Regions from separate parts of the Marinobacterium maritimum genome, predicted to be linked through region 2. Evidence: predicted binding sites of a transcription regulator. Region 2 holds the regulator's gene; each other region holds the start of a gene.

The links. The regulator sigma-54, encoded in region 2, starts transcription at its own class of promoters, with help from an activator protein. The targets are predictions, from matches to a motif close to TGGCACNNNNNTTGCTNT.
Region 1: ABD013_RS09520 (phenol hydroxylase subunit) is a predicted target of sigma-54. The motif match lies at 2,277-2,294, and genes of this name have one in related genera.
Region 3: flgF (flagellar basal-body rod protein FlgF) is a predicted target of sigma-54. The motif match lies at 6,813-6,830, and genes of this name have one in related genera.
Region 4: flgB (flagellar basal body rod protein FlgB) is a predicted target of sigma-54. The motif match lies at 6,884-6,901, and genes of this name have one in related genera.

The regions. Positions count from the first base shown of each region.
Region 1 is NZ_BAAAET010000002.1:677,104-685,047, reverse strand. It holds gene ABD013_RS09535 (aromatic/alkene/methane monooxygenase hydroxylase/oxygenase subunit alpha) at 1-592, opposite strand, end outside; gene ABD013_RS09530 (MmoB/DmpM family protein) at 609-878, opposite strand; gene ABD013_RS09525 (aromatic/alkene monooxygenase hydroxylase subunit beta) at 915-1,898, opposite strand; gene ABD013_RS09520 (phenol hydroxylase subunit) at 1,926-2,237, opposite strand; gene ABD013_RS09515 (sigma 54-interacting transcriptional regulator) at 2,633-4,348, shown strand; gene ABD013_RS09510 (16S rRNA (uracil(1498)-N(3))-methyltransferase) at 4,408-5,127, shown strand; gene ABD013_RS09505 (Fe(3+) ABC transporter substrate-binding protein) at 5,315-6,340, shown strand; gene ABD013_RS09500 (ABC transporter permease) at 6,419-7,944, shown strand, end outside.
Region 2 is NZ_BAAAET010000002.1:265,853-273,796, forward strand. It holds gene rapZ (RNase adapter RapZ) at 1-742, opposite strand, end outside; gene ABD013_RS07610 (PTS sugar transporter subunit IIA) at 744-1,205, opposite strand; gene hpf (ribosome hibernation-promoting factor, HPF/YfiA family) at 1,227-1,517, opposite strand; gene ABD013_RS07620 (RNA polymerase factor sigma-54) at 1,571-3,079, opposite strand; gene lptB (LPS export ABC transporter ATP-binding protein) at 3,128-3,865, opposite strand; gene lptA (lipopolysaccharide transport periplasmic protein LptA) at 3,865-4,371, opposite strand; gene lptC (LPS export ABC transporter periplasmic protein LptC) at 4,361-4,924, opposite strand; gene ABD013_RS07640 (KdsC family phosphatase) at 4,918-5,463, opposite strand; gene ABD013_RS07645 (KpsF/GutQ family sugar-phosphate isomerase) at 5,463-6,434, opposite strand; gene ABD013_RS07650 (ATP-binding cassette domain-containing protein) at 6,619-7,428, shown strand; gene mlaE (lipid asymmetry maintenance ABC transporter permease subunit MlaE) at 7,431-7,944, shown strand, end outside.
Region 3 is NZ_BAAAET010000002.1:111,234-119,177, reverse strand. It holds gene flgL (flagellar hook-associated protein FlgL) at 1-251, opposite strand, end outside; gene flgK (flagellar hook-associated protein FlgK) at 254-2,278, opposite strand; gene flgJ (flagellar assembly peptidoglycan hydrolase FlgJ) at 2,343-3,401, opposite strand; gene ABD013_RS06915 (flagellar basal body P-ring protein FlgI) at 3,401-4,501, opposite strand; gene flgH (flagellar basal body L-ring protein FlgH) at 4,512-5,177, opposite strand; gene flgG (flagellar basal-body rod protein FlgG) at 5,214-5,999, opposite strand; gene flgF (flagellar basal-body rod protein FlgF) at 6,022-6,765, opposite strand; gene ABD013_RS06895 (flagellar hook-basal body complex protein) at 6,883-7,944, opposite strand, start outside.
Region 4 is NZ_BAAAET010000002.1:101,673-109,616, forward strand. It holds gene ABD013_RS06840 (SDR family NAD(P)-dependent oxidoreductase) at 43-960, shown strand; gene ABD013_RS06845 (acetyl-CoA C-acyltransferase) at 1,062-2,243, shown strand; tRNA gene ABD013_RS06850 (tRNA-Arg) at 3,105-3,181, opposite strand; gene ABD013_RS06855 (flagella synthesis protein FlgN) at 3,226-3,723, opposite strand; gene flgM (flagellar biosynthesis anti-sigma factor FlgM) at 3,732-4,046, opposite strand; gene flgA (flagellar basal body P-ring formation chaperone FlgA) at 4,176-4,916, opposite strand; gene ABD013_RS06870 (chemotaxis protein) at 4,945-5,883, shown strand; gene ABD013_RS06875 (CheR family methyltransferase) at 5,898-6,737, shown strand; gene flgB (flagellar basal body rod protein FlgB) at 6,953-7,351, shown strand; gene flgC (flagellar basal body rod protein FlgC) at 7,354-7,788, shown strand; gene ABD013_RS06890 (flagellar hook capping FlgD N-terminal domain-containing protein) at 7,810-7,944, shown strand, end outside.

The sequences.
Region 1 (7,944 bases), 410 kb from region 2:
ATTCGAAGCTGAAGCCGATCGCCACCATGAATTCGAACGGGCCGGCGGCACGGGCATCGTTGAAGAACGACTTGGGCACGGACAGGTACCAGACGCGGTCGTGCATGTGCGACCAGTCCTGCAGGCCGTCGAAGAACTTGTTGTAGTGGCTCATGGCGTGAACCTGCGTCTGCACGTGACGCAGCTCATCGATCGACTGCATCTGGCAGGCGACGCGGGCACCGACGCCGCCGAACTGACGGCCGGTGTGGGCAAAGCCCTGGAACGCCTGGTATTCCAGCGGCGAAACGCCGGTCAGAAAGATCTTCAACGCGTTGACATAACGCGGATCGGAGATGTTCAGCTGACCATTGTTCTGAGCAAAGGCATCGAAAATCGCGTAGAGCTTGCGCTCCTTCTCGGCCTGGTACTTCCAGTAGGCGTCCATGGTCAGGCGGAAGGGGTCTTCCCACTTGGACCAGTCGGTAATCTTGATCCCTTCGAACTCCTCGAACGGGAACGCCTTGTTGCGATCCTGATAGGAGAACTCCCAGTCCAGATCACGGGTCAACAGGCGGTATTTATCTTTGATGTTGAGTTTCTTGGCTGCCATCGGGTTCACCTTATTGTTATTCGTTCCAGGTCAGCGTCAGCTGATCGTCGTCTTCGTCCACGTTGCCACCGAGGGTGATCAGGTTGACGTGCAGCTCCTGCACGTCCCAGTCGCGGCCCATCTTCTCTTCCACGGTTTCACGCTTCACCGCCAGGAAATTCTCGGCTTCGATGCGGATCATGGCGGGCATGTGGATCACGGTTGACTCGGGGTTGTCTTCCTCGATTGCTTCGACGATGTAGCGGGATTCATCGTTATCCTGCAGTGCGATATAAACTTTGGACATGGCTCGGATTCCTTGTTGTTATGTGATGCCGGATGGTTATTTGATGCCTGCTTTGGCGACCCGCTTGTCCAGCTGTGCCAGCGCCTCGTTGAGGGCCTCAGCACCGAGCATCGCCTCGGCCAGCGGCGCCAGCGCTTCAGCAGCCTTGCCACGCCATTTCTCGATCCACTGTTTCAGCAGCGCCTGGTTTTCATCCGACTCGGCAGCCGCGGTCTTCAGCACAGAATCCATCCAGCGGATGGCGTCCTTATTCCACAACTGCATGAACTCGGTCAGCATGGCGATATCCTGGGCACCCGCTTCACTCAACTTCTGGTCGAACTGGCGATAGACCAGATCCGTCACCAGGGCATCCATCACCAGGTTTTGCGCCAGCATCACTTCGAACCAGTCCTCGGTCACCAGCGTTTCCTCGCACAGGGCACGAAGTCCCTGCCAGATATCCGCTTCCAGCCACTGCTGCTTGGCTTCGGCCAGGGCATCGCCTGAATTTCCATCAAGGATCAAACCGATACGCGACAGATACTGAGCCATGCCCAGACGGTCCATGCCATTGAACAGCAGCGCCTGTGTAATCGCGGTACCAAAACCGTAGGCCGTGCCATACATGTTGTTCAGGTTGGCGGTGTGCTCGACATGGCGCAGCGGCACCAGGAAGCGGATCACCTGAGCACGCACCTCGTCACTGAGGAAACGGGCCAGATCCCGCTTCTCGAAGAAGGCATAGTTGCTTTCGGCCACTTCCTGCATCTTGGCGCGCTGTTGCACGTAGGCACCGTAGTAGAACTGGCGCGGATCCTTGAACGCGTACCAGTCGCTCATCACGATGGAGGTACGGCGCGGATCGTTCAGCTCCAGCTCCGGCTGCCACAGCGGGCGGTAATGAAAATTGGTTTCGGACTGGAGGTCATAGGTTGCCTCCTGATAGCGGGTCGCCGGCTTGTCGCCGAAGCGACGCTCTACGTTGGCGTAGGTATTGCGGACCGGTTCCAGCGTGGCGGTTTTGATCTCAATGGTCATGGAACTCTTCCCAGGCTGCAGTTGTTGTTATTCGGAAGCTCGGTTGTGGTTGTGCGACATCAGCGTCTCCTCGCCGTAGCGCCACTTTTCCATCTCGGCGTCGACAGCACGGATCTGTTCTTCAGTCATGGGCACAACGTCGTTGGCATTGCAGAAGGCCTCAAAAGCCCCCTTGGGCATCACCAGCTCGACGAACAGGGAGGGATCACCAATGGCAAAATCGAATTCGACAAAGCGGGCATCCGGCTCGCTGCGTACCCGGATATATTTCGTCAAGCGATCAAAGCTCTGCCGCTTGGGCAGGTCATCGTTGCTTTTGTGCTGTGAGAGTTTTGTCATTGTTATCCTCTGCTCATCAACGCATGTTCACCCAGTACAACAGCAACAGGCATGCCAAATCGTGACTCAACAGGGGACTGTGATTTGAAATAAAACCCTAAGGCGTTGATTTTCAAAGAATAAAAAAACAAAAACCACGGATCAAAATGCGCAACAAAGAGTTGCATTTGGTCGATCGGGATTTTTTATCACCTGATCAAATGGTAAAAAAACCGGATATTTTTTTGATCAAATGATCAGAGCGGCTATTTTTTAACCGCTGGAGTGTCATAAGACTTTGGGTGTATGCTGAATGCTTTCCCTTCCAAACCAAGGCGAAATGTTTCAACAATAAAAGGCGGACCTGCCGTCCACTCAATGAACAAACACCGCCAACAGCCGGTATAAAAAAAACTATGGCTAACACGCAATCACTCGAGTTTCCGGGCAGCAGTGATCTGCTGTCCCAGATCCGCTTTGAGAGCGACCAGGGAAAGGTCTGGCTCAATGAGCAACGTATGCTGCTAATCCATTCAAGTGTGATGGGACTGTTGCGCAAGGAGCTGGTTCAGACACTGGGAGTCGAGAGAGCCAAGGGCTTCCTGATGCGCTTTGGTTATCACTCAGGCTGGAAAGATGCCGAACTGGTCGACAAGATCCGTCCGGACATGTCGAAGAAAGATGCCTTCTTTGTCGGGCCGCAGCTGCACTGCATCAAGGGAATGGTTAACGTAAAGCCTGTTTCCCTGGATTTGGATATAGATAGCGGCCATTTCCATGCAGAGTTTGACTGGTTCGACTCCTACGAAGCAGACGTTCATCTGCAGGATTTCGGCCCTGCCGACGAGCCGATCTGCTGGACGCTGATCGGCTATGCCAGCGGCTATACCACCTACTTTATGGGCCGAAACATCATCTTCAAGGAGACCCAGTGTGCCGGTATGGGACACGACCACTGCCATATTGTCGGCCGCCCTGCCGATGAGTGGGAAGACCAGGCCGAGCTGGAACGTTACCTGCTGCCCGACCCCATTGCCGACGAGCTGTTCAGCCTGCAAAGCGAGCTCAGTGAGCTGAAGAACAACTTCCGCAACAGCGATCATAGCGAAGACCTGCTGTTCAACTCCGTTGGCCAGTCCGGCGCTTTCAAGAATGTCTGTCAGATGATCAGGCGCGCCTCCACCAGCCGGGTCACCGTTCTGCTTCAGGGCGAAACCGGTGTCGGCAAGGAAGTCGTCGCCAAGGGACTCCACCAAAGCTCTGACCGGGCCGACAAGCCGTTCGTGGCCGTCAACTGCGCCTGCATTCCACCCGACCTGATTGAGGCCGAACTGTTCGGTGTTGAAAAGGGTGCCTTTACCGGCGCAACCCAGTCACGGGAGGGCAAGTTCGAGCGCGCCAACGGCGGTACCATTTTCCTCGATGAGGTGGTCGAACTGTCCCCCCGTGCCCAGGCAAGCCTGCTGCGGGTACTGCAGGAAAGCGAGATGGAGCGTGTCGGGGATACCCGCACCCGGCGCATTGATGTCCGCGTCGTCGCAGCTGCCAACGAGGACCTGGAACAGGCAGTCAGCGATGGCAAGTTCCGTGCTGACCTCTTCTTCCGGCTCAATGTCTACCCGGTACACATTCCGCCCTTGCGTGACCGAACGGAAGATATTCCCCTGCTGGTTAGCCACTTCCTGAAGAAGTACCACACGCTCTACAACAAACGCACCCTGGGCGTATCGGACAAGGCAACTCAGGCGCTGATGCACTACAAGTGGCCCGGCAATATCCGCGAACTGGAAAATATGATCGAGCGTGGAGTAATTCTCACCGATAACAACCACACCATCGACCTTGATGCATTTTTCCCGTCACTGTCTGAGCCGACCCATCCGCTCAATAGCATCAACCGTCAAGGGGTGCTGGCACAGCAAATCGCCAATAGCCAGCCGCAGGACGGCCTGTCCCAGTCGGAGCTGTGCGAACAGCTGCTCAACGATGAGTTCAGCCTTGAGCAGATGGAGGAGCAGCTGATCCGCAGTGCCATGGAGCGCGCTGACGGTAATGTGTCCCAAGCCGCCCGACTGCTTGGCATGACGCGCCCGCAGCTGGCCTACCGACTGAAAAAACTGGAGATCGCCTGACCCCTGCGCCGATCATGCAGTGATGCTATGATCGGCGCTTTTCCTGCCCGGTAATGCCCGTGAACCTGATCCTGCTGTACGTTTCTGACTTCATCGACCCTCACCGTGTACGCATCCACGACCGGCGCTTCCAGCACATGCGCAGCGTGCATCAGGCTCAGGTCGGTGAACGCTTTCGCGTTGGTGTTCTCAACGGCATGACTGGCGAGGGTGAAGTCGTCGCAATATCTGAACGGCAGGTGGAGTTGAATGTCCGCCTCAATCAGGCGCCACCCAAACCACTCCCTCTGCAGCTGATCATGGCCCTGCCACGCCCCAAGATGCTCAAGCGCACGCTGGAAACTGTGGCGACGCTCGGCGTCAAGGACCTCTGGCTGATCAACTCCTACCGCGTCGACAAGAGCTACTGGTCAACACCGATCCTGCGCCCGGAGAAAGCTCGCGAACATCTGCTGCTGGGACTGGAGCAGGCCGGCGATACCCGCTTGCCACGCATTCACCTGCGCAAGCGCTTCAAGCCCTTTGTCGAGGATGAACTGCCTGCATTGGCGCGCAACACCCGCGCCCTGGTCGCTCACCCCTATGATGCCCAGCCCTGCCCGGCTCCAACCAGCGAGCCGACGACGCTGGCAATCGGCCCCGAAGGGGGCTTCATCGCCTACGAAGTCGAGAAACTGCGCGAGGCAGGCCTGGAAGCCATTCATCTCGGCCCTCGTATTCTCAGGGTTGAAACAGCGGTACCGGTACTGCTGTCCCGGCTCTTCCCACTGGAGCTCTGATTCAACAGGACGTGATCCAGCGCAAGGTATAACCAGGACAAAGCTCTTTATAATCCATTGCCATAGATCGAAAACAAGAATCATACGCAATACCATTGACATAAGAATCAAAACTGATAACAATTCGCATTAAGTTTTTAACACCTCGATTCCGGGCCTCCCCCACCCGGTTGTAATGGAGACACCGATGATCGCGAAAAAAGTACTACTGGCAGGTTTGGCTCTCTCAACTCTGGGCAGCGTTGCTCAGGCAGCTGACGAGGTGAACATCTACTCCTATCGTCAGGAGTTCCTGATCAAGCCGCTGCTGGAAGCCTTCACCGCCGAAACCGGCATCAAGGCCAACGTCATCTTTTCCAAAAAGGGCCTGCTGGAACGCCTGGAACATGAAGGCGCCAACTCCCCGGCTGACGTCATCCTGACTTCTGATATCGGCCCGCTGCATGATGCCGTTGAACGCGACCTGGTGGCTCCGATCGACAGCGATCTGATCGATGCCAACGTACCGGCTCACTATCGCTCCAAGGAAGACAAGTGGGTCGGCCTGACTGCCCGCTCGCGCATCATCTATGCCTCCAAGGATCGTGTTGAGCCGGGCGAGATCACAAGCTACGAAGAGCTGGCCGATCCGAAATGGAAGGGGCGTATCTGTACCCGCAGCGGCAAACACTCTTACAACCTGTCTCTGATCGGTTCCATCGTCGAGCACGACGGTGCCGAGCAGGCCGAGCAGTGGCTGGCCGCCGTCAAGGAAAACCTGGCTCGTCGCCCACAGGGTAATGACCGTGCTCAGGTAAAAGCGGTCAAGGAAGGCCAGTGTGACCTCGCGCTGGGTAACACCTACTACTACGGCAAGATGCTGACCAATGAGAAAGAGCCGGAACAGGTCGAGTGGGCCAAGTCCGTTAACCTGGTGTTCCCGAACCAGGACGACCGCGGTGCGCACATGAGCATCTCCGGTGCGGCTCTGGCCAAGCATGCGCCGCACCCGGAAGCTGCCGTCAAACTGATCGAATTCCTGACCAGTGAAAAGGCCCAGAAGATGTACGCCGAAGTCAACTTCGAGTTCCCTGTTCGTCCGGGCATCGAGTGGTCCGATCTGCTGAAAGAGCACATGGGCGAATTCAAGGCTGATGAAGTCAACCTGGGCGACGTGGTCAAACACCGTGCCGAGGCTTCCCGTCTGGTGGACAAGGTCGGCTTCGACAACTGATTTGTTGCTGAATAATCGACAGTTACACGCTGAAACGGTAGTCTTCCCGGCTACCGTTTTTGTGCGCCTGACCGAATCATGACCGATATCACCGCTACCGCTGCCGCACCACTCGTCGATACCCGCAAGCCTCGCCGCTTTATGCCGGGCTGGTATTCGGTTGCCTGGGGCAGCGCCATTCTGGTGATGTTGCCGGTGCTCGCCGTGTTCTGGCTGGCCCTGTTTCCCAGTGAAAACATCTGGCCGCACCTGGTCGACACCATTCTGCCGGTCTATATCAAGACCACCCTGTTGTTGCTGGCCGGTGTCGGCGGCCTGTCGGTGATGATCGGCGTCGGCAGTGCATGGCTGGTTACCATGTGCAACTTTCCCGGCAGGCGCCTGTTCGAATGGGCTCTGTTGCTGCCCTTCGCCATGCCGGCCTACCTGATCGCCTACCTGTATACCGACCTGCTGGAGTACGCCGGCCCGGTGCAGACCTTTCTGCGCGAGCTGTTCGGCTGGCAAACCGCCCGGGATTACTGGTTCCCGGAGATTCGCAGTCTGGGTGGCGCCATCAGCATGCTGACGCTGGTGCTCTATCCTTATGTCTACCTGCTCTCTCGCGCCAGCTTTCTCGAGCAGTCGATGAGCATCCGCGACGCTAGCCGCATCTTCGGCTGTACGCCGTGGCAGAGCTTCTACCGTGTCTCCTTGCCGATTGCTCGCCCCGCCGTGGCAGTGGGGCTGTCACTGGTCTCGATGGAGACCCTGAACGATTTTGGCACCGTGGATTACTTTGCGGTGAAAAGCCTGTCGGCCGGGATCTATGACGCCTGGCTCAACATGGGCAACCTGGGGGCTGCTGCACAGATCGCCACGCTGATGATGGTGTTCGTAATCATGCTGATCAGTCTGGAGCGAATCGCACGCTCGCGTCAGAAACAGTTCAACGCCAGCGACCGCTTCCGCAGCATCGACCGCTATACGCTGTCACCACTCAACTCCTGGCTGGCAACACTGACCTGCGCCCTGCCGGTGCTGCTGGGCTTTCTGATCCCCTTCCTGGTGTTGGGCAGCTATGCGCTGCCGCGCCTTGACCAGTTTACCGAATCAGACTTTCTGGCCCACGCCAGCCACAGCTTCATCCTGTCAGCTCTGGCCGCCCTGCTCACGGTCGGCGTTGCTGTAATTCTGGCCTACAGCAAACGTCTCTACCCGAGCTTCAGGTCACTGGCACTGGCCACACGTCTAAGCAGCCTCGGCTATGCCCTGCCCGGCGCAGTACTGGCAATCGGCGTGATCATCCCACTGGCCGCCTTCGACAACAGCATCGACGCCTTCATGCGCGAGCACTTTGGTTTCGGCACCGGCCTGCTGCTCAGCGGCACCCCCTTCGCGATCGTCTTTGCCTATTGCGTCCGCTTCCTTGCCGTCTCGTCCGGCAGTGTTGAATCGTCGCTGGCCAAGGTAACACCGAGCATGGACATGGCCTCGCGCTCCCTGGGCCTGAATCCGCTGCAAACCCTGCGTCGGGTACACCTGCCACTGATTCGAGGCGGCCTGCTGACCGCCCTGCTGGTGGTATTCGTGGATGGCATGAAGGAGTTGCCGGCAACGCTGAT
Region 2 (7,944 bases):
TGGTGATATAGCTGCGGTTGTTGGCCTTGAAGCGGGGCAGCCACTTGTGCACAAAGCTGCGGATATCCGCGACCATCTCGGCAACTTCGTCCGACTGAGACAGGAAGTCGATTACCGGCTGATCGCGTCCGTTGAAACGGCGCAGGTCCGGTACCCAGTAGGGATTGGGCAGCGAGCGGACATCGAAGGTAAAGTCGACATCAAGCGGTACACCGTGTTTGAAGCCAAAGGATTCGAGCTGCAATGACAGGCTCTGTTCGCTACGCCCGGCGACACGCAGTTTTACCTCGTCCCGGAGTTCATACAGAGAGAGACGGGTGGTGTCGATACGCAGGTCGGCCAGGTTGGCAATCGGCTCCAGCAGCTCGCGCTCGGTACGGATTGCCTGCTGCAGGCTCTGGTCGTTGTCGGTCAGCGGATGGCGGCGACGGGTGGCGTTGTAACGGCGCAACAGGGTCGCTTCGCCGGCATCAAGAAAAAGCGTTTCCGCGGTCAGTCCCGGCAGCTGGCGCAGTTGCTGCATCACTTCAGGGAAGCGTACCAGATTGCTGGGCAGGTTGCGGGCATCAATGCTGACGGCGATCGCCTGGGCGGGCCGGGATTCGGCCAGCATCAGGCGGATCAGCTCCGGCAGCAGCAGTGCCGGCAGGTTGTCGATGCAGTAGAAACCGACATCCTCAAGTGCCTGCAGGGCGGTACTCTTGCCGGATCCGGAACGGCCGCTGAGGACCACCAGACGCATTCTATTGCCCCTGACACAGGCCCTGAACGCGTTTGAGCAGACTCTCGGAGTCTTCGCAGGCGCGCAGAGCTTCACGTGTTTCCGAGTGATTGAACAGTTCCGCCAGGCCTGCCAGTGTCTGCAGGTGTTCCTCGGCACCCTGTTCGGGGACCAGCAACAGGCAGACCAGGTCAACCGGGCGGTTGTCGATGGCATCGAAGTCGATCGGGGAGGCCAGGGTCATCAGCATGCCGACCGCTCGGTCAACACCGGCCATGCGACAGTGTGGAATAGCGACGCCTTCACCGATACCGGTACTGCCAAGGCGCTCGCGATTGATAAGGCCGCTGAAGATATCTTCAGCGGCCGGGCCATTCAATTGCTCAGCAATCGTTTGACTGGCGAGTTCGAGAACACGCTTCTTGCTGACCACATCCACATGGCAGAGCGTGAGAGAGGGGGTCAGCAGTTCTGATAGTTGCATGTCGTGACGTGCTGCTACCGGTTATTTGTGGGATTTGATTTTTTCTTTGTGCTTGATGATCTGGCGATCCAGCTTGTCGACCATACCATCAATTGCAGCATACATGTCGTCATGCTGGTGTGCCGCAAAGACTTCACCGCCAGCCAGGTGGATGTTGGCTTCAGCTGTCTGGCGCTGCTTCTCAACACTGAGTGTGACCTGTGCATTAGTGATGTTATCGAAGTGACGTTCCAGGCGGTCAAACTTGGTACGTACGTACTCGTCCAGAGCGCCTGTCAGTTCGACGTGGTGGCCAGTGATGTTGATCTGCATAGGTTTTTCTCCTCGTCATGGACACGTTCTTACAGCGTGCCTTTCCATTCCCATTAAACCAGACGCTTGCGCTCATTAGAAGGCGGAATGTTCATCGCTTCACGATATTTTGCAACGGTGCGTCTGGCGACATTGATTCCCTGTTCTTTTAACAGCTGAGCGATCTTGTTGTCACTGAGTGGCTTGGCCGTATTTTCATTGTTGACCAGTTTCTTGATCAGCGCCCGAATCGCCGTGGAAGAGGCGGCGCCGCCATCGGACGTGCTGACGTGACTGGAGAAGAAGTACTTGAGTTCAAAGATGCCGCGTGGCGTATGCATGTACTTCTGTGTGGTCACGCGCGAAATGGTGGATTCGTGCATGTCGACCGCTTCGGCGATGTCGTGCAGTACCATCGGTTTCATGCCTTCTTCACCCTCCTCGAAAAAGTCGATCTGGCGCGCGACGATCTCGGTGGACACCTTGAGCAGCGTTTCATTGCGGCTGAGCAGGCTTTTGAGGAACCAGCGAGCTTCCTGCAGGTGGTTCTTCAGGTAGGTGTTGTCGGCGCTGTTGTCGGCCCGTCGAATCAGGTCGGCATACTGGGTGTTGATCTTCAGACGCGGCGAGGCGTCGGTGTTGAGACTGACGTTCCACTGCCCCTGGATCTTGCGCACGATCACGTCGGGGATGACGTATTCGGGTGGCTCCGAGCTGATCAGGGTGCCGGGCTTGGGGTTCAGGCTCTGGATCAGACTGATCACCTGCTGCAGGCTGTCTTCCTTGAGACGCAAGCGGCGCATCAGGGTGCGATAATCGTGGCTGCCAAGCAGGTTCAGATGGTCGCGTACCAGGCGTACGGCATCGTTGAGCAGTGGGGTGTCCTCGGGCAGTTGGCGCAGCTGCAACTGCAGGCATTCGCTGAGGTCGCGGGCGCAGACGCCGGCTGGGTCGAACTGCTGCACTCGGTGCAGCACCGCTTCGATCTCGTCAGTGTCGCAGTCAGAGAAACGTTCGGGCTCGCTCTGCTGGAAATGCTCCAGTACCTCGTCGACACTGGTGCGCAGGTAGCCGTCGGCATCGACCGCATCGATCAGGGCGAGGGCCACCATGCGGTCGTTGTCACTCATCGGGGTCAGGTTCAGCTGCCACAGCAGGTGATCCTGAAGATCATCCTCGGTGCTGTCGTTGTCACCTGGATCCCAGTCACTGTCGCGTTCGGGGCCGGGCGAGCTCTGATGCTGGAAAGTGTCGTCCCACTGGCTGTCGGTCGCCAGTTCGGTGGGAATCTGCTCGTTCCAGCCATCCTCGCCGCTGTCTTCCCAGCTATCCTGGTCCTCGGTCGCGGCCGGCTGCTCGCTATCGCGGGAGCTGTCCTGTTCGGCACTGGTGTCCTGCTTTTCGGCTTCGGCCTCCGCCGTTTCCTGTTCCTCATCCACTTCCAACAGGGGGTTGCTGTCCAGCGCTTCCTGAATTTCCTGCTGCAGATCCAGAGTGGAGAGCTGCAGCAGGCGAATCGCCTGCTGCAGCTGCGGCGTCATTGTCAGCTGCTGGCCGATCTTGAGTTGTAACGACTGCTTCATATGCAAACTGCCGGGTTGACCGAGTTGGGAGTAGACATGCTGCGGCGCTTAGAGGGCGAACTGCTCGCCCAGATACGCGCGGCGGACCTGCTCGTTGTTGAGGATGTCCTGCGGGCTGCCTTGGGCCAGGATGCCCCCTTCACTGACGATATAGGCTCGCTCGCAGATATCAAGGGTCTCTCGCACATTGTGATCGGTGATCAGAATGCCGATATTGCGGGACTGCAAGTGCCGGATCGTCTGCTTGATGTCACTGACCGAGATGGGATCGACGCCGGCGAACGGTTCGTCCAACAGAATGAAGTCAGGCTCGGTGGCCAGCGCGCGAGCGATCTCAACGCGACGGCGCTCACCGCCGGACAGTGCCATGCCGAGGCTGTCGCGCAGATGGGTGATATGGAACTCTTCCAGCAGCTCTTCCAGTAGCGTATCGCGCTGACTGGCTGACAGCTCCTTGCGGGTTTCCAGAATCGCCATCAGGTTATCGCGCACACTGAGCTTGCGAAATACCGAGGCTTCCTGAGGCAGGTAGCCGATGCCGCGGCGAGCACGCTCATGCATCGGCAGCCGGGTGACATCATCCTGGTCGATGCGAATTTGGCCATGATCGGCGTTGATCAGGCCGACAATCATGTAGAAACAGGTGGTCTTGCCAGCGCCGTTGGGGCCGAGCAGGCCGATGATCTGGCCGCTGTTCATCTCCAGCGAAACGTCACGAACCACCTGACGACCCTTGTAGCTCTTGGCCAGGTGCAGCGCCTGCAGCTGTTTTACCTGTGCGGACATCAGTTCCCCTCGGTCTTCGGCTGAATCACCATCTGTACGCGCTGGCCTGAATCCTTATCGCTGCCATACGCGTTTACCACGGCTTTTTCCATGTTGTAGACGATGCGTTCACCGGTAAAGGTATCACGGCCCTGATCCACCCGGGCGGAATTGGTAATGGTTACTTCCTGCTTGTTGACGCGGTAGTCCATGCGCTCGCCATAGGCCTTGGTCAACGGTTGATCCTGGCTTGGCTGCTGCTGGAACTGGGCCGGTTTACCGGTGGAGATGATGCGTTGCACCCCCCTGTCATTGCGATGCAGTTCGACGCGGGCGCCGCGGATCACCATGGTGCCCTGCACGATCTCTACATTACCGGTATACACGGTGATGCCGGTGCGCTCGTTCATGCTGGCATGATCGGCACTGATATGAATGGGCTTCTGCTGGTCTTCCGGCAGGGCCTGGGCCAGTGCCGGCAGGGTCAGAAGGGTGGCCAGAAACAGGGAACGAAGTTTATTGCACATGGTATTCACCCTTCACGTCCGAGAGCAGATCTATCCGTTGTTGATCGAAAAACAGGTCCATGCCGACCGCTGACGTGGTATCCGAACCGCGCTGCATCCGAACCGGGTGGTCAGTGTGTGCATAGTCACGGGGAGGATACAGAGTCAGTTGATCGGTTGTCATCAGGCTGGGCTGGCCGGCAGCCGGATTATCGTGAAGCTGAACATTGCCTGCAAGCAGGATCTGTTGTCGGGAGTCCGGCAGGGTGCCCTGGTCGGCACTCAGCAGGTAGTGCCCGCCAGCTTTGCCCGGCACTCGCGTGACGGGAGTTTCAAGCCGCATGGCGGCCTGCTCGGGGTAATGTTGCATCAGTGGCGTCGTCAGTAGCTGTGCGACAGTGCCATCATCCTGCCAGCGGGTAATCTCCGCATTGCGAATGAAAAAGTCGACTTGTTCAACCGGCGTGTCACCTGTCAATGGTGCGTTTTCTTCCGGTGTGATCAATCCCCACCACAGCAGGGGTGCGGCAACCAGGGTCGCGGTGATCAGCAGGCGCTGACGCTGGCTCAGCATCCGCGGTACTCGGCATAAATGGCATCCAGCTTGCCTTGAGCGGCCAGGATCAGTTCGCAGAACTCACGCGCGGCGCCCTTGCCGCCGGCGGCGCTGGTTACCCAGTCGGCTTCCTTGCGCACCAGTGGATGGCCGTTGGGCACGCAGGCACCAAAGGCGCTGGCACGGATGGCGGCCAGGTCAGGCAGGTCGTCACCGATGTAGGCGGTGTCGGCAGCGCAGTGGCCGCTCTGGGACCAGAGTTCGTCCAGCGCGACCAGCTTGTCTTCCCGGCCCTGACGCAGGTAGGTGATGCCCAGTGCTTCGGCGCGCTGCTCGACCTGAGGCGAGCGGCGGCCGGTGATGATGGCGGTTTCAATGCCGCAGCGCTGCAGCAGCTTGATGCCCAGTCCGTCCAGGGTATGAAAGCTTTTGACTTCACGTCCGTCGGCGAGGAAGTTCAGGCGGCCGTCGGTAAGAATACCGTCGACGTCAAATACGGCCAGACGGATGCCGGCCAAGGCTTCGCGCAACTGCGGAGAAAGGCTATCCAGGTGCATCAGATGACTCCTGCTTTTAGCATGTCGTGCATGTTAAGGGCACCGACTGGGCGGTTCTGTTCGTCTACCACCAGCAGGGCATTGATTTTGCGTTCCTGCATCAGGCTCAGTGCCTCGGCGGCCAGAATTCCCGGGCGCACGCTGGTGCCGCCGGCGGTCATCACATCCTTGATGCGGGTTGTGGCCAGGTCGACGCCCTGATCCAGGGTGCGGCGCAGGTCGCCGTCGGTGAAGATGCCCAGCAGGCTGCCTTCAGTATCGGTGACGGCGGTCATGCCCAAGTGCTTGCGGGTGACTTCGAGCAGGGCTTCCCGCACCGGGGTATCAACCTGCACCAGCGGGATTTGATCACCGGTGTGCATGATGTCATCCACCTTGAGCAGCAGGCGGCGACCCAGGCTGCCGCCCGGGTGCGAGAAGGCGAAGTCTTCGCTGCTGAAGCCGCGGGCTTCCAGCAGTGCGATCGCCAGCGCATCACCGAGGACCAGTTGTGCCGTGGTGCTGGAGGTCGGCGCCAGGCCCAGCGGGCAGGCTTCGCGGTCGACCGGAATGTGCAGGCTGATATCGGCACTGCGTGCCAGGGTGGAACCGGCGTTGGCCGTCATGCTGATCAAGGGTGCGCCCATGCGCTTGATCAGTGGCAGGATGGTGACCACTTCGGCGGTTTCACCGGAGTTGGACAGGGCCAGCACTACATCGTCGCCGGTGAACATGCCCAGATCACCGTGGCTGGCTTCGCCCGGGTGAACGAAAAAGGCGGGGGTGCCGGTACTGGCCAGGGTGGCGGCGATCTTGTTGCCGATGTGACCCGACTTGCCCATGCCGGTGACGATGACGCGCCCCTTGCAGTTGAACATCAGTTCACATGCCTGGCTGAAGTTCTGGTCCAGATGGTTCAGAAGTTCCTGAACGGCTTCCAGCTCAAGCCGGATGGTCTGGCGGCCTGATTTCAGATAGTCGGTAGCTGTCATGGGTCTGGTATCTGCCTGTAAACGGAATTGCAAAATGCCATTCTAACCCAGACCCGGGATAAGCACGAATCCCGGAACCGCTGTTTAGATTCACGTTTGCATGTGAGAGTGGTATATTTCGCTGTCAATTTTGGGCCGGTCCGTATGTGCCGGCGATATGAAAGGAAGCGGGAGTTTCAGGTACATGAAGCCTGAGAGCGATAGCATTATCGATATTCGCGGGTTGAGCTTCTTCCGTGGCGAACGGGCGATCTTTGATTCCGTAGATATCAGTATTCCACGCGGCAAGGTGACCGCGATCATGGGGCCTTCCGGCACCGGTAAGACCACCCTGTTGAAACTGATCGGCGGCCAGTTGCGCCCGGACAGTGGCAAGATTCTGCTTGAGGGTACTGATATTCCCCGGCTGGGCCGCCGCGAGCTGTTTGAAGTGCGCGAGCGCATGGGCATGCTGTTCCAGAGCGGTGCCCTGTTTACCGACATGAGCGTGTTCGAGAACGTGGCCTTTCCGCTGCGGGTGCATACCGAACTGCCCGATGACATGATCCGTGATGTGGTGTTGATGAAACTGCAGGCCGTGGGATTGCGCGGTGCGTGCGACCTGATGCCGAGTGAACTGTCCGGAGGCATGGCGCGTCGTGTTGCGCTGGCGCGGGCGATCGCACTGGATCCGGATATCGTCATGTATGATGAGCCCTTTACCGGTCAGGACCCGATCGCCATGGGGGTGTTGGTCAACCTGATCCGACGCCTGAACCAGGCGCTGGGTCATACCAGTATCATCGTGTCGCACGACATCAAAGAGACGCTGGGTATTGCCGATTACATCTATCTGCTGTCCGATGGTCGGGTGATTGCCAAGGGTACGCCCGAGGAGCTGGCCAATATCGATTCCGAGCAGGTGCGTCAGTTCATGCAGGGACTGCCCGACGGCCCAGTGCCTTTCCATTTCAAAGCACCTGATTACGTTCAGGATCTGTTACAGGAACACTGATCATGCTGGATCTCTTGCAGAGACTGGGGCACAAGGCCCTGTCTCGCCTGGCGGCCATCGGGCGCGCCGGGCAGATTCTGCTGCAATCGCTGGTGGCTGCGCCCCAGCCCTTGACCATGCTGCCGCTGGTACTGAAGCAGATCTACTTCGTGGGTGTGCTCTCGCTGGTGATTATTGTGGTGTCCGGTGGCTTCATCGGCATGGTGCTGGGGCTGCAGGGCTATACCATCCTGGTGGATTACGGCTCGGAACAGGCGGTAGGCCAGATGGTGGCGCTGAGTCTGGTGCGTGAGCTGGCACCGGTAGTAGCAGCATTGCTGTTTGCCGGTCGCGCCGGGTCTGCATTGACCGCCGAAATCGGCCTGATGAAGGCGACCGAACAGCTGGCCAGTCTGGAAATGATCGGCGTGGATCCCTTGCGCCGCATTGTGGCACCACGCCTCTGGGCCGGCTTTATCTGCATGCCGATTCTGGCAGTCATTTTTGCCGTGGTCGGCATCTGGGGGGGCTCACTGG
Region 3 (7,944 bases), 150 kb from region 2:
TTCAGGTTATCCAGTGTTGTTTCTTCGAGCTCCAGACGGCGCCGGGAGGCATCGATATTGCTTTGAAACATGTCCAGCTGGGCCAGTTCACGCTTGAGTGATACCACTCGGTTAGCCCCCACCGGATCCTCGGCCAACGAGGTGAATTTCTTGCCACTGGAGATCTTGTCCTGAATATCAACCAGAGAGCTCTGGTTCTCCAGCATGTTACGGTTCGCATTGGAGAAGATCTGACCTGTTGATATACGCATGATTAACTCCGTACGGCGCTGATGAGGCTGTCGAACATGGTTTGATAGGCCGAGATGATCTGGGCAGCGGCCGAGTATGCCTGCTGGTACTGCACCAGACGCGCCGCTTCCTCATCCAGGTTGACACCGGCCACACTCTGCAGCGCATCTTCGCTGGAGATCTTCACAGCCCTGCTGGCGGTATAGGCGACTTCCGCATTACTCGCCTGGGTACCAACCTTGGCCAGCATCTGGCCGTAGGTATCCTGATAGCTGAAGCCGTTGACGAGGCGCTTGTCCTGCAAATCGGACATGGCCAAGGCATTGCTGTTGTCCGAGTAGCCATCGGTGTTGAATTCGATGGTAAAGCGATCACCCGGCTCCGGCTGGTTTTCCAGTACCACCTCGTAACCATCGGTCTCAAAGGTAATCGGCTCACCTGCCGTATAGGGCAGGTTTTCCATTCCGGTCATTGCCACAGGGTTATCCGGATCACGGTTGTCATACACGGTATAGGTGATCTGCCCGGTGGCGTCCGGAGCATTGAACACGATTTCCAGCGGCAGGATTGCATCCCCGGCACGTAACGGAGAGGTATCCTCGGCATTGGTGATCGTGATGGACGTCACTTCCGCATTACCGCTGTTCGACGTTGCCGGTTCCACTCTCAAGGGCGACGCCAGCGCCAGCATTTTCGGGTTGGTCAGCTCTGCATCCATCAACTGGGCACCGGTACGGGTCGGCTGTATAAGGTAGCTGTCCCCTGTGGCCTTGTTCCCCTTAAGCGTAAACGTCATACCGTCCATGCTGACCTGGAGCGTACCGTTAACCGTGTCCTCGAAATAGACCGGAGTATTCCCGGCCTGCTCGGCAGCCAGCAGGTCCGCGCTGGAGGTCACCACATTCATGTCATCGAGGTTGAACTTCGCGCCATCACTGAGCCGCGTGACCCTGTAGGTATCGATCCCGGTCACATCAAACCGATAGTCACTACCGGTCAGTTCCTCAACGTTGTAAAAGTCGACGCGGGTCGAAACCCCTTTACTTTCGTTGTCGGCATGCGCCGTGACCTGGCCCGTTTTAATCGGCGCAAACAGGTCCTGACCCATCTCGCCATTGAGATCCATCCCCTTGCGGTGCTGCTGGTTCATCGTTTCAGAGAACACGATCGCCAGACGACCGATTTCACTGATGGTCGGCTGCAGAACATTGTCACGATATTGCACCAAACCGCCAATCGCACCACTGCCAAGCTGATTGGTGACCCGTGCTTCCACACCGCTGGCATTGGACATGAAAATATCGATCTGGGTGGGGTCTGCTGCACTGTTGCGCACATCGAGCTTGGCAGCGCTGTTACCGATCACCAGTGGCTGCCCCGTCCCCATCGTCACGTTGTAGGTGACGCCGTCCTGTGAAGTGACATTGGCGGTGACGTATCCAGACAGCTGCTTGACCAGCAGATCGCGCTCATCCTGCAAGCTATTGGAGTTCTGGCCTGCGGCTTCCAATTTCCCGATCTGCACGTTCAACGATGCAATGTTTTCGGTGATCGAGTTGACGCTATCCACCATACTGCGAATCTCGGTGTTAACCAGATCCGACTGACTGCGCAGCTTACTGTCAAAACTGTTGAACGAGTTGGCGAGCGAGTCAGCCTCTGCCAGAAACAGTTCTCGGTTGGCGATAAACAGAGGATCGTCAACCACCTGCTGCAGCGATGCGAAATAGCTGTCCATCGAGGTAGATAGGCTAGTAGCATCCGACACCAACAGGCTATCGAGCTGGGCAATCTTCTGGCTATACGCTTCGTTACTGCTGAAAGTAGAGGTATCGGCCCAAACCTGCCTGACCATAAACATATCGGTCATGCGTTTGATATCGGTGACTTCAACCCCAAGCACAGGCGGCTGCTGGGTGCTCATTTGTACGGTCTGGCGGGTATAACCTTCCGTATTCACGTTGGCGATGTTCTGACCAACGTAGGACAGTGCCGTCTGGTTGGCATTGAGCGCCTGAACACCAATACTAAGGATACTTGAACTCATTTTTACTCTCCCAGACGGCCCTATTGCGCCCGTTTGACTCTATTCCGTTTGTATCGGCTCTAACTCAACTTTCTTGAGCCCTGCGCCCCAAACCGGCCAAGAGTTCACCATTGAAAATCCGCTCGATCTTGCTGGCATACTCAGGGTCGGTGGCGTAGCCGGCGTTATGCAGCTCTCGCACGAACCGGCTCGGGTCTGTGCCGCTTTCCAGCGCCTGCTGATAGCGAGAGTTGCTGCGCAGAAAATCGACGTAATCATTGAAGCTGTCCGCGTAACTGTCATAGGCCCGGAAACGCGCCTGCTCTTTCTCGGGCACGCCGCCGCGGTATTCCAGCGTTTGCACCTGTACCGCCTCGCCCTGCCAACGGCTATCCGCCTTGATATTGAACAGGTTACGGCTGCTCTGACCACTGGCCGCATCTCGGGTCACAAACTTGCCCCAGCCGGTCTCCAGTGCGGCCTGCGCCAGCAGCACCGAAGGGTTTACCCCCAGCACCTCGGCGGCCTTTTCCGCCAGTGGCAGCAGCTGCTCGATAAACTGATCCGGAGATTCGAAACGTGCCGGCAGCGCTTCATCGCCCGCGCCTTCATCAGTAGCGCCCTTGGCCGCGACGCCCTCGACGTCCTCGGCGACCCGTTCATCAGTCACGGACGAAGCGTCAGCGACCGGTGCGCTGTAAGGGAGACCTGCCGGCTGGGTCACCGGCCCACTGACCAGTGCCCGGTTCAGCATCTGCTCGGTCAACGAACGATCCTGCAGGTCATCGTCACCATCCGTATCCGCCCGGGGCACCGCATCCAGCTTCTGGCTCAGCTGCTTGACGATAATGTCGGCCAGTCCGATGCTGTCCTTTTTCGACAGGTCCAGCGTCAGCTGCTGGTCGAACATCTCCTGGTAGAACTTGACGTCACTGGAGTTGAACGGGCTGTCGGTGGCGAGCACATCGTTGGCCTGGCGCATGGTCTTGAGCATCATGTTCATGAACAGCTGCTCAAACTCCTGTGCCACACCCTTGAGCGCGGCCCGCTCGTCCGTTTGCGCCTGCCCTTTCAGCTTTTGCAGCTGATTCAGATCGGTAAACAGACTGGGCGAGGACGGGTCGAATCCACTCTTGATCGCCATCAGATCACCACCAGTTCCGCTTTCAGGGCACCAGCCTGCTTGAGTGCTTCGAGAATCGCCATCAGGTCACCCGGTGCGGCACCGACCTGATTGACCGCCTCAACGATATCGCTGAGTGTGGCGCCCGGTGCAAATTCAAACATGCGACCTGAGCCTTCTTCGATTTCGATATCGCTGCGCGGCGAGACGACCGTCTGGCCACCGCCCAATACATTGGGCTGAGACACATCCAGGTTCTCGCTGATCGCTACGGTCAGACCACCATGAGTAATCGCCACCGGCGACACACGTACATTCTGGCCAATGATGATGGTGCCGGTACGCGAGTTAATGATGACCTTGGCCACCTCCTGTCCCGGGTCCACCTCAAGGTTTTCCAGTACGGACAGGAAAGAGACCCGCTGTGACGGGTCGCGCGGTGCACGCACACGGATGGACGCGGCATCCAGCGCCATCGCCATCTCCGGCCCCAGCAGACTGTTGATCTGCTCGGCGACGCGACGTGCAGTGGTGAAGTCCGGCTGGTTCAGGTTAAACATCAGACTGTCACCCTGGGCGAAGGCGTTGGGCACGGTGCGCTCGACGGTGGCACCGTTGGGGATGCGGCCCACGCTGGGCACGTTGAGCGACAAACGCGAGCCGTCATTGCCTTCGACACCAAAGCCGGACACCACCAGATTGCCCTGAGCGATGGCGTAGACATTGCCGTCAGCGCCTTTCAGCGGCGCCATCAGCAGACTGCCGCCACGCAGGCTCTTGGCATCGCCAATGGTGGATACGGTGATATCGATGGTCTGGCCCGGCTTGGAAAAAGGCGGCAGTTCGGCATGGATGGCGACCGCCGCGATGTTCTTGGATTTGGGGTCAACATTGGCCGGGATTGCGACGCCAAAGTTGTTGAGCATGTTGCGAAAGGTCTGCGAGGTAAAGCTGGTCTTGTCACCGGTACCGTCAAGACCGACCACCAAACCATAGCCGACCAACTGGTTGGCACGCACACCCGCCACGCTGGCAATATCCTTGATCCGCTCCGCCTGTGCCGGCAGTGTTGCCAGTATGGCGACCAGCGACAGAAGCATCAATTGCAGCAGTTTAGCCATCGGTGTTACCTCAGAAAGGCCACAGGGGGCTGATAAAGAAGCGTGTCAGCCATCCCATCACATTGGAGTCATGAGTCGCCCCGGTGCCACTGTAGGTGATACGGGCATCGGCCAGGCGCGTGGATTCAACGGTATTGTCCGGCCCTACATCCTGCTTGCGCACCAGGCCACTGATGCGGATGTACTCGTCGCCCTGATTCAGCGTCAGCCATTTTTCACCGCGTACCAACAGGGTGCCGTTGGGCAAAACCTGATGCACGGTGACGGTAATGTTGCCGTTGAGGCTGTTACTCATGTCGGAGCTGCCTTCGCCATCAAAGGCCGAGTTGGAACTCATTGAAGCACTCAGCGGATTACCAAACACGCTCAGGTCACGTCCCAACACATTGGGCGCACCGATCGACATATCGTTGCTCTTGTCCACGGTGGTAGACGCTGTCTTGGACGACTGGGTACGTTCGGTCAATACCACGGTGATGATGTCACCAACCCGATGAGCACGGCCATCGCTGTACAGATCCATGCTGGTCGCGGCGTGATAGATAGACCCGGTTACCGGCTGGGGATGCTGCATCTGCGCAGGCTGAATCGGCGCATAATAGGGATTATCCGGCTTGGGCGCCTTGTTGACGCAGCCGGTAAGAATCACCGCTGCCGCCACTACCAGAGTCCGCATACCCGCTCTCATCGTTATCATCCCCTGCTCAACTCATTACAGCTGCTGGCTGACGTAGCCCAGCATCTCGTCCGCGGTCGAGATGACCTTGGAGTTCATCTCGTAGGCCCGCTGGGTGGTGATCATGTCCACCAGTTCTTCCACGGCATTAACATTGGAACCTTCCAGCATGCCCTGCTTCAGGATGCCGCGCCCCTCTTCACCGGCGACACCGACAATGGGTGCACCACTGGCAGCGGTTTCAATGAACAGGTTCTGACCGATCGCCTGCAACCCCTGAGGATTGACGAAATCCGCCAGTTCCAGCTGGCCCAGTTCCTGTGGGTTAGGGTCACCTGCGACCGTAACAGTAACCGTGCCATCATTACCCACCGAGAAGTTGGTCACTTCACCCGGCAGGGTAATGGCGGGTTCGATCAGATAGCCTTCAGACGTCACCAGCCTGCTTTCACCGTCCAGGTGCAGCTCTCCATTGCGGGTGTAAGCAATATCCCCATTGGGCTGCTGCACCTGCAGGAAACCACGACCGTTGATGGCAACATCAAATGTCTGATTGGTAATCTGCATATCCCCGGTATGGAACTGCTTCTGAGTGCCAACGGTGCGCACACCACTGCCCAGCTGAAGCCCGGAGGGCAGCTGTGAGTCTTCCCCGGTTGCCGCACCGGGCTGACGGCGAATCTGGTAGAGCAGATCTTCAAACTCCAGCCGGTCTTTCTTGAAGCCGACCGTACTGACGTTGGCCAGGTTGTTGGAAATAACCTTGAGCTGGGTATCCTGAGCGCTCAGGCCGGTTTTGGCGACGTGCAAGGCACCGTGCATCGTTAAGACTCCTTAAGCGTTATCAGCTCATCTGCAAAATTTTGGCGGCCGCGGATGAGTTTTCCTCGGCGGTTTTCATCATCTTGACCTGCATCTCGAACTGGCGGGACAGGCTGATCATCGCGGTCAGGTCAGACACCGCGTTGACATTGCTCGCTTCCAGATAACCGGAGCGAACCTGCACATCCAGCGCCTGCGGCAGGGGCACATCGTTATCGGTGTGCATGAAACCATCCCGCCCCTTGAACAGCTCACCCTCCTGCGGACGAACCAGCTTGAGCTGATCTACCAGCGCGACCTCGGCGGCATTCTCGCCCAACGGGCGGATGGTGATGGTGCCATCGTTGGCGATGAAAATATTCTCCGCCGGCGGGATGACGATCGGAATACCGCCATTGCCCAGCACCGGCAAACCACTGCCAGTCACCAGTTGATTGGCGGCATTGATCTGCAGCCCGCCATTGCGGGTATACACCTCGCTACCGTCCGGACCTCGCACGGCAAGCCAGCCGTCACCTTCGACGGCAATATCCAGATCACGACCGGTCTGCATCAGCGTGCCGCTTTCCAGATTGGTCCCGGGGCGCTCGCTCATGGAGTACACGCGAGACTCAAAACCATCGCCCAGCACCCGCATGGCGCGGGCCTGCTCAAGATCGCTCTTGAAGGCGGTCGTGGTGGCATTGGCCAGGTTATTGGCATGCACCTGTTGCGCCAGCATGTTTTCGCGTGCGCCGGTCATGGCGACATAGAGAACCTTGTCCATCAACTGCTCCGGTAAAGGCTTGCCGTTTCAGATTATCTGCAGTGATTTAAGCAAGGGTTGTGCCACAAACGAAAAAGCCGGGCATAAAGCCCGGCCTGGAAGATGAAAACCGCCTGATCAGATCTGCAGGATCGCCTGTGTCACGGTATTCAGCGTTTCCAGCGTCTTGGAGTTCGCCTGGAAGTTGCGCTGACCTTCAATCAGTTTCACCAGTTCGGCCGACAGATCCACATTGGACTGTTCGAGCGCCGCAGAGCGCAGGGTACCGTTCAAACCGGTACCCGGCGGGTTCACAATCGCGTTACCAGACGACAGGGTCGCAATCCACTCGGTATTGCCATTGGGCTGCAGACCATCCTGGTTCTCAAATGTGGCAACCGCCACCAGGCCCAGGTTAGCGCGCTGACCATTACTGTAGCTGGCAACCATTTCACCGGTCTCAGCAAAGCTGACACCGATCAGGTCACCTTTGGTATAGCCGTCCTGAGACTGACTTTTAACGATAGATTCAGAGGCGAACTGGCTGGAACCGGAAATATCCAACTGAACGCCCGCCAACTGGTCGACATCAGAGTCCAACACACTGTCATCCGGGTTAGCCGGATCTGCGCCCAGAATCGTAATTCGTGGTGCCAGCCCGCTGGAGCTTACATCCTCTCCATTGACCTTCTCCAGAATACCGGTGGTAGAGTTGAAGTTGATCATGATAGGACCAACCTCACTGCTGGACGTGCTGTTAGAACCCGGATCCGGCATCTTACCGAGATCCAACTGCTCGGTATCGTTGAGGAAGGCATAGGTCCGGTAGGCCCCGACGAACGAGTTGTCGCCCTGACTGGTTTCCCACGCATACTGAGTTGTCGTGGTCACATTCGAGTTCGCCACGAAGAGGGCGTTACCAGACCCCGCATCCAGACCGGAATTGATGGAGACCCCGATGAATGACTGATCACCCGTTTCCGACTTCCAGGTAATTTCGATGCGCGGCTCACCATCATCGGTGATGAATTCCACACTTTCGATATCCGGGTTAAGGTCCTTGATGTCCTGCTCTGCGCCATCGATCAGCTCGCCGAATCCCGACAGGCTGGTTTCGACGGGAACGACGATTTCCTTACCACCTACGTTGATGACCGTCTCTTGAGTCAGGCCGGTGGTCGGATCGAACACGGCCGCACC
Region 4 (7,944 bases), 160 kb from region 2:
TGGGGTTCTGGTCGTGAACAAATATAAAAAGAGGAAAGAACAATGGGTATTAGTTTTGAGGGTAAGGTCGCAATTGTGACTGGTGCCGGGAATGGTCTGGGACGCTCTCACGCGCTGGCGCTGGCAGAGCGCGGTGCCAAGGTAGTTGTTAATGATCTTGGGGGCGCACGCGATGGCATGGGGCAGTCTTCTGAGGCTGCCCGTGAGGTCGTGCGGCTGATTGAAGAGCGCGGTGGTGAGGCTTTTGCTCATGGCGCCAACGTAGCCAAGTTTGATGAAGTTGAAGAGATGGTTGAACAGGCGCTGGAGAAGTGGGGGCGCGTGGACATCCTCATCAACAATGCCGGGATACTGCGTGATAAGTCATTTGCCAAGATGAGTGTGGAAGACTTTCAGCAGGTGGTCGATGTTCATTTGATGGGTACGTTTAATTGCACTAAAGCGGTTTGGGAGATTATGCGTGCGCAAAACTACGGTCGTATTGTGATGACCACGTCTTCCAGCGGCATGTATGGCAACTTCGGCCAAACGAACTACGGTTCCGCCAAAATGGCTGTGCTTGGACTGATGAACACCTTGGTGCTTGAAGGTATCAAGAACGATATTCGTGTCAACGCGTTGGCGCCAACGGCCAGTACGCGAATGACTGAAGACCTGATGCCCGAGCACGTGCAAAAAATGTTAACGCCTGAAGCGGTCACCGCCGGAGCACTGACACTGTGTCACGATGATGCGCCTAACCGCATGATTCTTTGCGCGGGAGCCGGAGGTTATGCCAGCACCCGGATATTTGAAACTGACGGTATATACCTGCCAGTGGATCAGCAAACACCAGAACAGGTGTGGGCTCATTTCGACCAAATTAACGACACAACGCAGCAAGAGCCGCTCGACTCAGCTGTTTTGCAGACAGAGAAGTTCCTGACGAAAGCGGCAGCACACCTGTCTGCACAAAAGTAAGTCAGAACGAACGTTGTTTTGCACCGGCAGACTCAACATTAAATGTATAGATAGACGGCATCAGCTGTGGCTGGTGCTGCACATTATTAGGTGGAAAGACCATGAGAGAAGCGGTCATTGTTTCAGTTGCACGTACCCCGATCGGTAAAGCGTACCGTGGGGCCTTTAATAACCTTGAAGCCCCGTCGTTGGCTTCCCATGCCGTTCAGGCCGCCGTGGAACGTGCTGGGATTGATCCAGCAGAGATTGAAGATTGTGTCTTTGGTGCGGCTTTGCAGCAAGGCACCCAGAGTATGAACCTGGGACGTCAGGTTGCTTTAGCTTCCGGCTTGCCGGTATCGGTGGCCGGTATGACCATGGACCGGCAGTGCGCCTCAGGCTTGATGGCAATAGCCACCGGTGCAAAGCAGATTGTGGTCGATGGCATGCCTGTATTGATTGCTGGTGGCTGTGAGTCCATAAGCCTGGTGCAAAATGAGCGCCTGAACCTGCACCGCATGGCTGACCCCAAGGTATTGGGGCATGCCCCGGCGATTCATATGCCGATGCTGGATACAGCTGAAGTGGTTGCTAAGCGTTATGGCATCTCCCGCGAGACTCAAGATGCCTATGCGGTGTTATCTCAACAGCGTACTGCCGCCGCGCAAGAGGCCGGTCGTTTTGATGATGAAATCATCCCGGTGACAGCGGTGATGAAAGTGAAGAACCGGGACACCGGAGAGATGACCGATCAGGAAGTGACGCTGACACGGGACGAGGGAAATCGGCCCCAGACCACACTGGAAAGCTTAGCCGGGCTAGACGCGGTGCGCGATGGTGGCTGTGTCACTGGCGGCAACGCCTCGCAGCTGTCGGACGGTGCCGCAGCCGTGGTGATGATGGATCGCAAGCTGGCAGAGCAGCGTAACCTTGAGCCACTGGGCGCCTATCGTGGCATGGTCGTAGCCGGTTGTGAGCCCAATGAAATGGGTATCGGACCGATCTTCGCTATTCCAAAGTTGCTTGAGCGCCACGGATTGAGCATGGACGATATCGGCCTGTGGGAACTGAACGAAGCCTTTGCTGTACAGGTGGTTTATTGTGCCGATAAGTTGGGGATCCCAGCGGATCGCTTGAATGTTAACGGTGGTGCGATTTCCATTGGTCATCCATACGGTATGAGCGGTGCGCGGATGGTGATGCACGCACTAATTGAAGGCAAGCGCCGCGGTGTGAAATACGTGATCATCACCATGTGCATTGGTGGTGGTCAAGGGGCTGCAGGCCTATTTGAAGTGCTGTGATGATACCGGGGGCCTGCGATGCAGGCCTTTCTGAATCCCCAGTAGTTTCTTCACACCTCCCAGTCATGGAAAGTGTTTTCAAGAGAGGTGCAAATGAGCAGCAATCGCCTCCCGAAAAGTTCACAGTCGAAGCGGTCAACCAGGTCACTGATCGCGGTTTCAGAGTCGCTGATGTGGCAATACGACTTGGTCTCACTACCCAAAGCCTTTAGGCCTGGATCAAGTAGTACGGCCCAGCTCAGCAGAGTACCGGAGCAAAGAAGATGAGCAGGTAAAGATCAAGCGGAAAAAGAAATAGCGGAAGCCGGTTCCCGAAGTACTTTGTTTGTGAACAAAGCCGCTTTACTTTGCAAGCGGGTCAACGAAAAGTCACACGTTCATAAAATCTCAGCGCGACCAAGTATGGTGCCGTCAGTTGTGTCGAGCTCTGGGGAACACAGGAGTGGTTTCTATGCTTTGCTGAAACAGCTGAAGTTACAGAGAGGGAAACGATGATCATCTGTTGGGATGATTAGGTGTGAATACCGTCACAACACACTCATTGTGCCATGCTTGGTTGAGTGTGGCAGAGATTATGGCATTTTGGTTTGTCCACACTCACAATCAAAGTGCAACGGCCAGCAGCTCTCGACAGTGGCAAAGGTTATGATAGCCCTATACTTTTATTCTCCGCATAAGAAGGTTGGAACATTTTTTCTATCAGGTGGAGCTACTTCTGGTAGTGCTCACTGGGAGTTGGTTGAAAATATTGCAAAGCCAAGCAAAGGTAAAACCTTGGTGCGCACCTTGGTGCACTTTGCGTTTTTGGCTGTTTTTGCTGGACTGAATCGTCCTGGAAAGGCCATAAGTCATTGAAAGAAATGGCGCCCCAGGCAGGACTCTAACCTGCGACCTGCCCCTTAGGAGGGGGCTGCTCTATACAACTGAGCTACTGAGGCACTGTGAAAGCGGGAAGAATTCTAACGTCAAGACGATGTTTTGACTAGGCTTTGCCGAGACTGCGCTGGCCTTCGTAACGACCCTTGTCGCCTTTCTGGTTGTAAATACTGTTGCCCCGGGCGTGTCCCTGCAGGATTGCAAGCAGCTGATCAGTATTTTGCTTATTGCGCAGCAGGACCTGTTCATTACGCTGGTTGAGAAGCCTGATTTTTTCAAGGGCGGCTTCCAGTTGCTGCCAGCCATCGTTCAGGCGGGTGTTGTCTGGAGCCGGCAAGCGGGCAATGAGATCAAGTACCGCAACGCGGTCGTGACTGATGCCCAGCTGGTCGAGCAGGGCGTTACGTTCACGGATGTTGTGATCGATCGCCAGCAGGCACTCGTGCTTGTCGCGATTGCTTTGCTGCAGACGTTCGAGGTCACGTTTCTGCAAGGCCTGAAGTTCGCTATCCAGAAGCCCCTGCAGGTTTAACAACAGTTCGATACTCTGATGGATCAGAGTATCGAAACGGTTCGTGATGTCCGGGGGCAGGTTGGCAGTCATTCAGCGGTTCAGTCCAGCAGCTTGTCAAATTGCAGCATACGTTCGGCAATGCGTTCATTGTCGATTTTATAGCTGCCATCCTCGATGGCGGCCTTTATCTGGGCGACTCGGTCGGTGTCGATATCGGAGCTGCCCTGAGCATTTTCCGAGCGCTGGAGTGCCTGGGCAGTATCGCTGATACGGACGGTATCGCTCTGCCCTGACGGTGTGCTCTGTACGGCCGAAGCCTCTGCACGCGGAGCTTGGTCGGCTGCCTGCTCGTTGACTTTGCCGCGGTTACCAGCCGTTTGCACGGAAGATAGGCCGGGAAAATCGATAGCCATGTTCAATTACCTCGCAATCAGTTCTATGCAAGGGTATCGGGCGCCTTGGCAAAAACTTTAAACTTTTTTGTCAATGATCAATAAACGCTCACAGTATAACGGAAAGGACGGATAGCGGCGAATATGGGGTCAGGGAACCTGCACCCGGCCCGAAGCAGTCACCCGAGCGCGAACCTTGATCCCTGAGCGGTTGTTGGTGACATCGATAGTCTCACCGATACGGCCGTTTTCTTGGGCGGTACCTTCCGTCCTGATCAGCACACCGCCACGCCGGGCTTCGATGGTGACCGCGTCGCCACGGCTGATGGCGTTGGCCTGGGTCAGCATACGCGGAGTGATGACGGTGTCGGCGCTGATGCTGATGCGGGCCAGGTGTCCGCTGACATCCTGCTGGCGCTGGAAATAGTCTCCCCTTAGTGATGAGATATCCTGCTCGCGCAGCTGCAGCATGCTGGCACGAATGCGACTACCCTTGATGATCGGGTTGGCAGCCATGACGACGGGCTTGAATACCTGGGCCTGACCGGTCACGAACAGGCTCCAGCGAGGCTGGTTGCAGCCCACTTTGGCTGTGATGCGGGATCCGCTGTGAAAGGGCAGGTCCACGCTCAATGGGTGGCCGCAGGGGGGGAAGTCCAGTTGCCGGTTGATCGGGTTCAGCTGCACCTCGGTGCGGCTGTCTGGCACTTTGTCACCAAAGTGTTGTTTAATGGCTGCAGTTACCTGTTGCCTGATCTGGGTCGATGTATTGTCGGCTCGTGCCGAAAAGGGGTGCATTAATGCGCCGGTTATGGCAAAAACAGCGGCAACAGATGTTAAAGTATGTGTATTCACGCGGGCGTCCTGGCGAAAAGGCCGGGATGAACTCATCGTTAGTGACCTCGGGGTTGGTTAGATCATGTCAGGGATCCTGGATACTGTAAACCTGCGTACGCAGATGGTAGGGCAGAACCGTTTGGAACTGCTGCTGTTCGGACTGGAAACCAGTCAGAAATACGGCATCAACGTGTTCAAGGTGCGAGAAGTACTGCAGTGTCCCGAGCTGACCGAAGTGCCGCGCCAGACATCGGCGATCAAGGGGATGGCCCATATCAGAGGCGAGACCATCCCGGTACTCGACCTGTCCGAGGCGATCGGTCGTCGCCCCATTCCGGAGGAGGATCTGCCAAAGACGTTCCTCATTGTGGCCGAGTATAACCGTCGCACACTGGCATTCATGGTGCGCAAGGTTGATCGTATCCTGAATACCCAGTGGGACCAGATCATGGCGCCGCCGAAAGAGATCGGTAACGAGAATTACCTGACGGCGGTGTTCGAGTACGAGAACAAGCTGGTTGAGATTCTGGATGTAGAACAGATCCTGGCCGATCTATACCCCATGGCAACCGACGTTAGCGATGAAGTGGCTACTACGGAAGTGCGCGAAAAGGCCCGCGAGCACAATGTCCTGATCGTCGATGACTCCGCCGTGGCACGCAAGCAGATGCAGCGCAGCCTGGAGGATCTCGGTGTCAAGGTGTCGGTGGCCAACAACGGCCGTCAGGCACTGGATCTGCTGAAGGAGTTGCTGGACAAGGATATCGATGTCGAAGAACTGTTCCTGATGGTGATCTCCGATATCGAGATGCCGGAAATGGACGGCTATACCCTGACCTCGATGATCCGCGAGGATCAGCGCATGTCCGGCCTGCATGTGGTGCTGCACACTTCGCTCAGTGGCGGTTTCAACGTGTCCATGGTGAAAAAGGTTGGGGCCGATGGTTTCCTGGCCAAGTTCAACCCCAATGAACTGGCCGGTGTCGTGGTCAATCGCATTCGCCAGATTGAGCAGGGATAAGGGAGCAGGACTGAGTGACTAGCGGGTTCAGTATTACGCCGGAGGAGTTCCGGGAGTTCAGCAGTTTTCTGGAAAAAAACTGCGGGATTCTGCTGGCGGAGCACAAGCAGTATCTGGTGCAGAGCCGGCTCGGCAAGATCATGCAGCAGCAGGAGTGCAAGAACCTGAGGGATCTGGTGACACGCCTCAACCGCCCGGGTGGTGGTCTGCTCAAGGAGCAGGTGATCGATGCCATGACCACCAACGAAACGCTCTGGTTCCGTGATGTTCACCCCTACGAAATTCTGAAGGAACGGTTACTGCCTGAGCTTAAGGACGGCAATCGTTTCCAGAAACTGCGCATCTGGTCGGCAGCCTGCTCGACCGGCCAGGAGCCTTACTCGATCAGCATGGTGATCGACGAATTCAAGCAGTCCAGCCCGGGCGCCTTTTCGTCCGGCGAAGAGATTCTGGCGACCGATATCTCCTCCACCGTGCTGGATCAGGCGCGTCGTGGCGAATACGAAATGCTGGCGCTGGGGCGCGGGCTGTCGCAGGAGCGTCTGCACAAGTATTTTGAGTCCCTGCCCAGCGGCAGCTGGACCATCAATGGCAAGATCAAGAGTCGGGTACGCTTTCAGAGTCTGAACCTGCTGGGGCCTTACAGTGCCCTGGGTCAGTTTGACCTGATCTTCTGTCGCAACGTGCTGATCTATTTCTCTTCCGATGTGAAGCTGGAGATTCTGCGCAAGATGCATCGTCAGCTGCGTCCCGGTGGCTACCTGCTGCTGGGGGCTTCGGAGTCCCTCTCCGGTCTGTCCGACCTCTACAAGATGATCCACTGCCGGCCCGGCATCATCTACCAGGCCATCTGACCACGTCTGATACTGATCCGAGCGGCAAGACATGGTTTGGCCTTGCCGCTTTTGCCGGTATGGCCTTGCCGCTTTCTTCTCAGCCTCCGTTCCACCGTTCCCCTGAACCCCAGGTAACACCGGCTATAGCTCCGATTCTCTGAAACTGGCATGTGACTTGCATTCTCTATGGCAAAGCACGTGCGCAAGCATATTCTGGTTTTCGGGAGAGGTAGATGGCGATCAATTTTGATACCGCGTTGGGCGTTCACGATGATGCACTGGCGTTACGTGCCCGTCGTGCCGAAGTGCTGGCCAATAACATCGCCAATGCCGATACCCCCAACTACAAGGCCCGTGATCTGGATTTTGCCGCCGTGCTGGCAGGTCAGGCGGGTGAATACGAGTTGCCGGTAACGCAGACGGAACATGCTCATCAGAACGAGTTTCTGGAGCCGGATATGGCGGCAGACTTGCTGTTCCGTACGCCGCACCAGCCGTCCGTGGATGGTAATACGGTCGAATTGCAGGAAGAGATGGCGCGCTACAGTGATAACGCCATCCGCTATCAGGCATCGTTCCAGTTCCTGAACAGCAAGTTCAAGGGGCTGACCACTGCGATCAAGGGTGAATAAGCATGTCATTGAGTAACGTATTCAATATTGCCGGTTCGGCCATGACTGCACAGACCGTGCGTCTGAATACCACTGCCAGCAATCTGGCCAACGCCGAGAGCGTCAGCTCCAGCGAAGGCGAGACTTACCGTGCCCGCAAGCCGGTATTTTCGGTCAAGTCGATCGAGCCCGAGCAGCTGCCGGAGGAATACCGTTCGCTGATCCCGGGGCAGGGTGTCCAGGTGGATGAAGTGGTCGAAAGTGACGCGCCATTGCGCATGGCTTACGAGCCCAACCATCCAATGGCGGACGAAAATGGTTACGTCTGGTACCCCAACGTCAATGTGGTGGAGGAGATGGCTGACATGATTTCAGCGTCCCGCTCCTTCCAGATCAACGCCGATATTATGAATACGGCCAAACAGATGCTGCAGCGTACGTTAACGCTGGGGCAATAAGGCCGTTGAGAGGATAGCGCCATGAGTAATGTAAACGGCGTCGGCAGTAGCAACGTTTATGAACAGATCAATCAGCTGAACAAAAGCCAGTCCACGCAGACAGACGGCATGTCGCAGGACCGGGAAATGTTCATGAAGCTGTTGATTGCTCAGTTG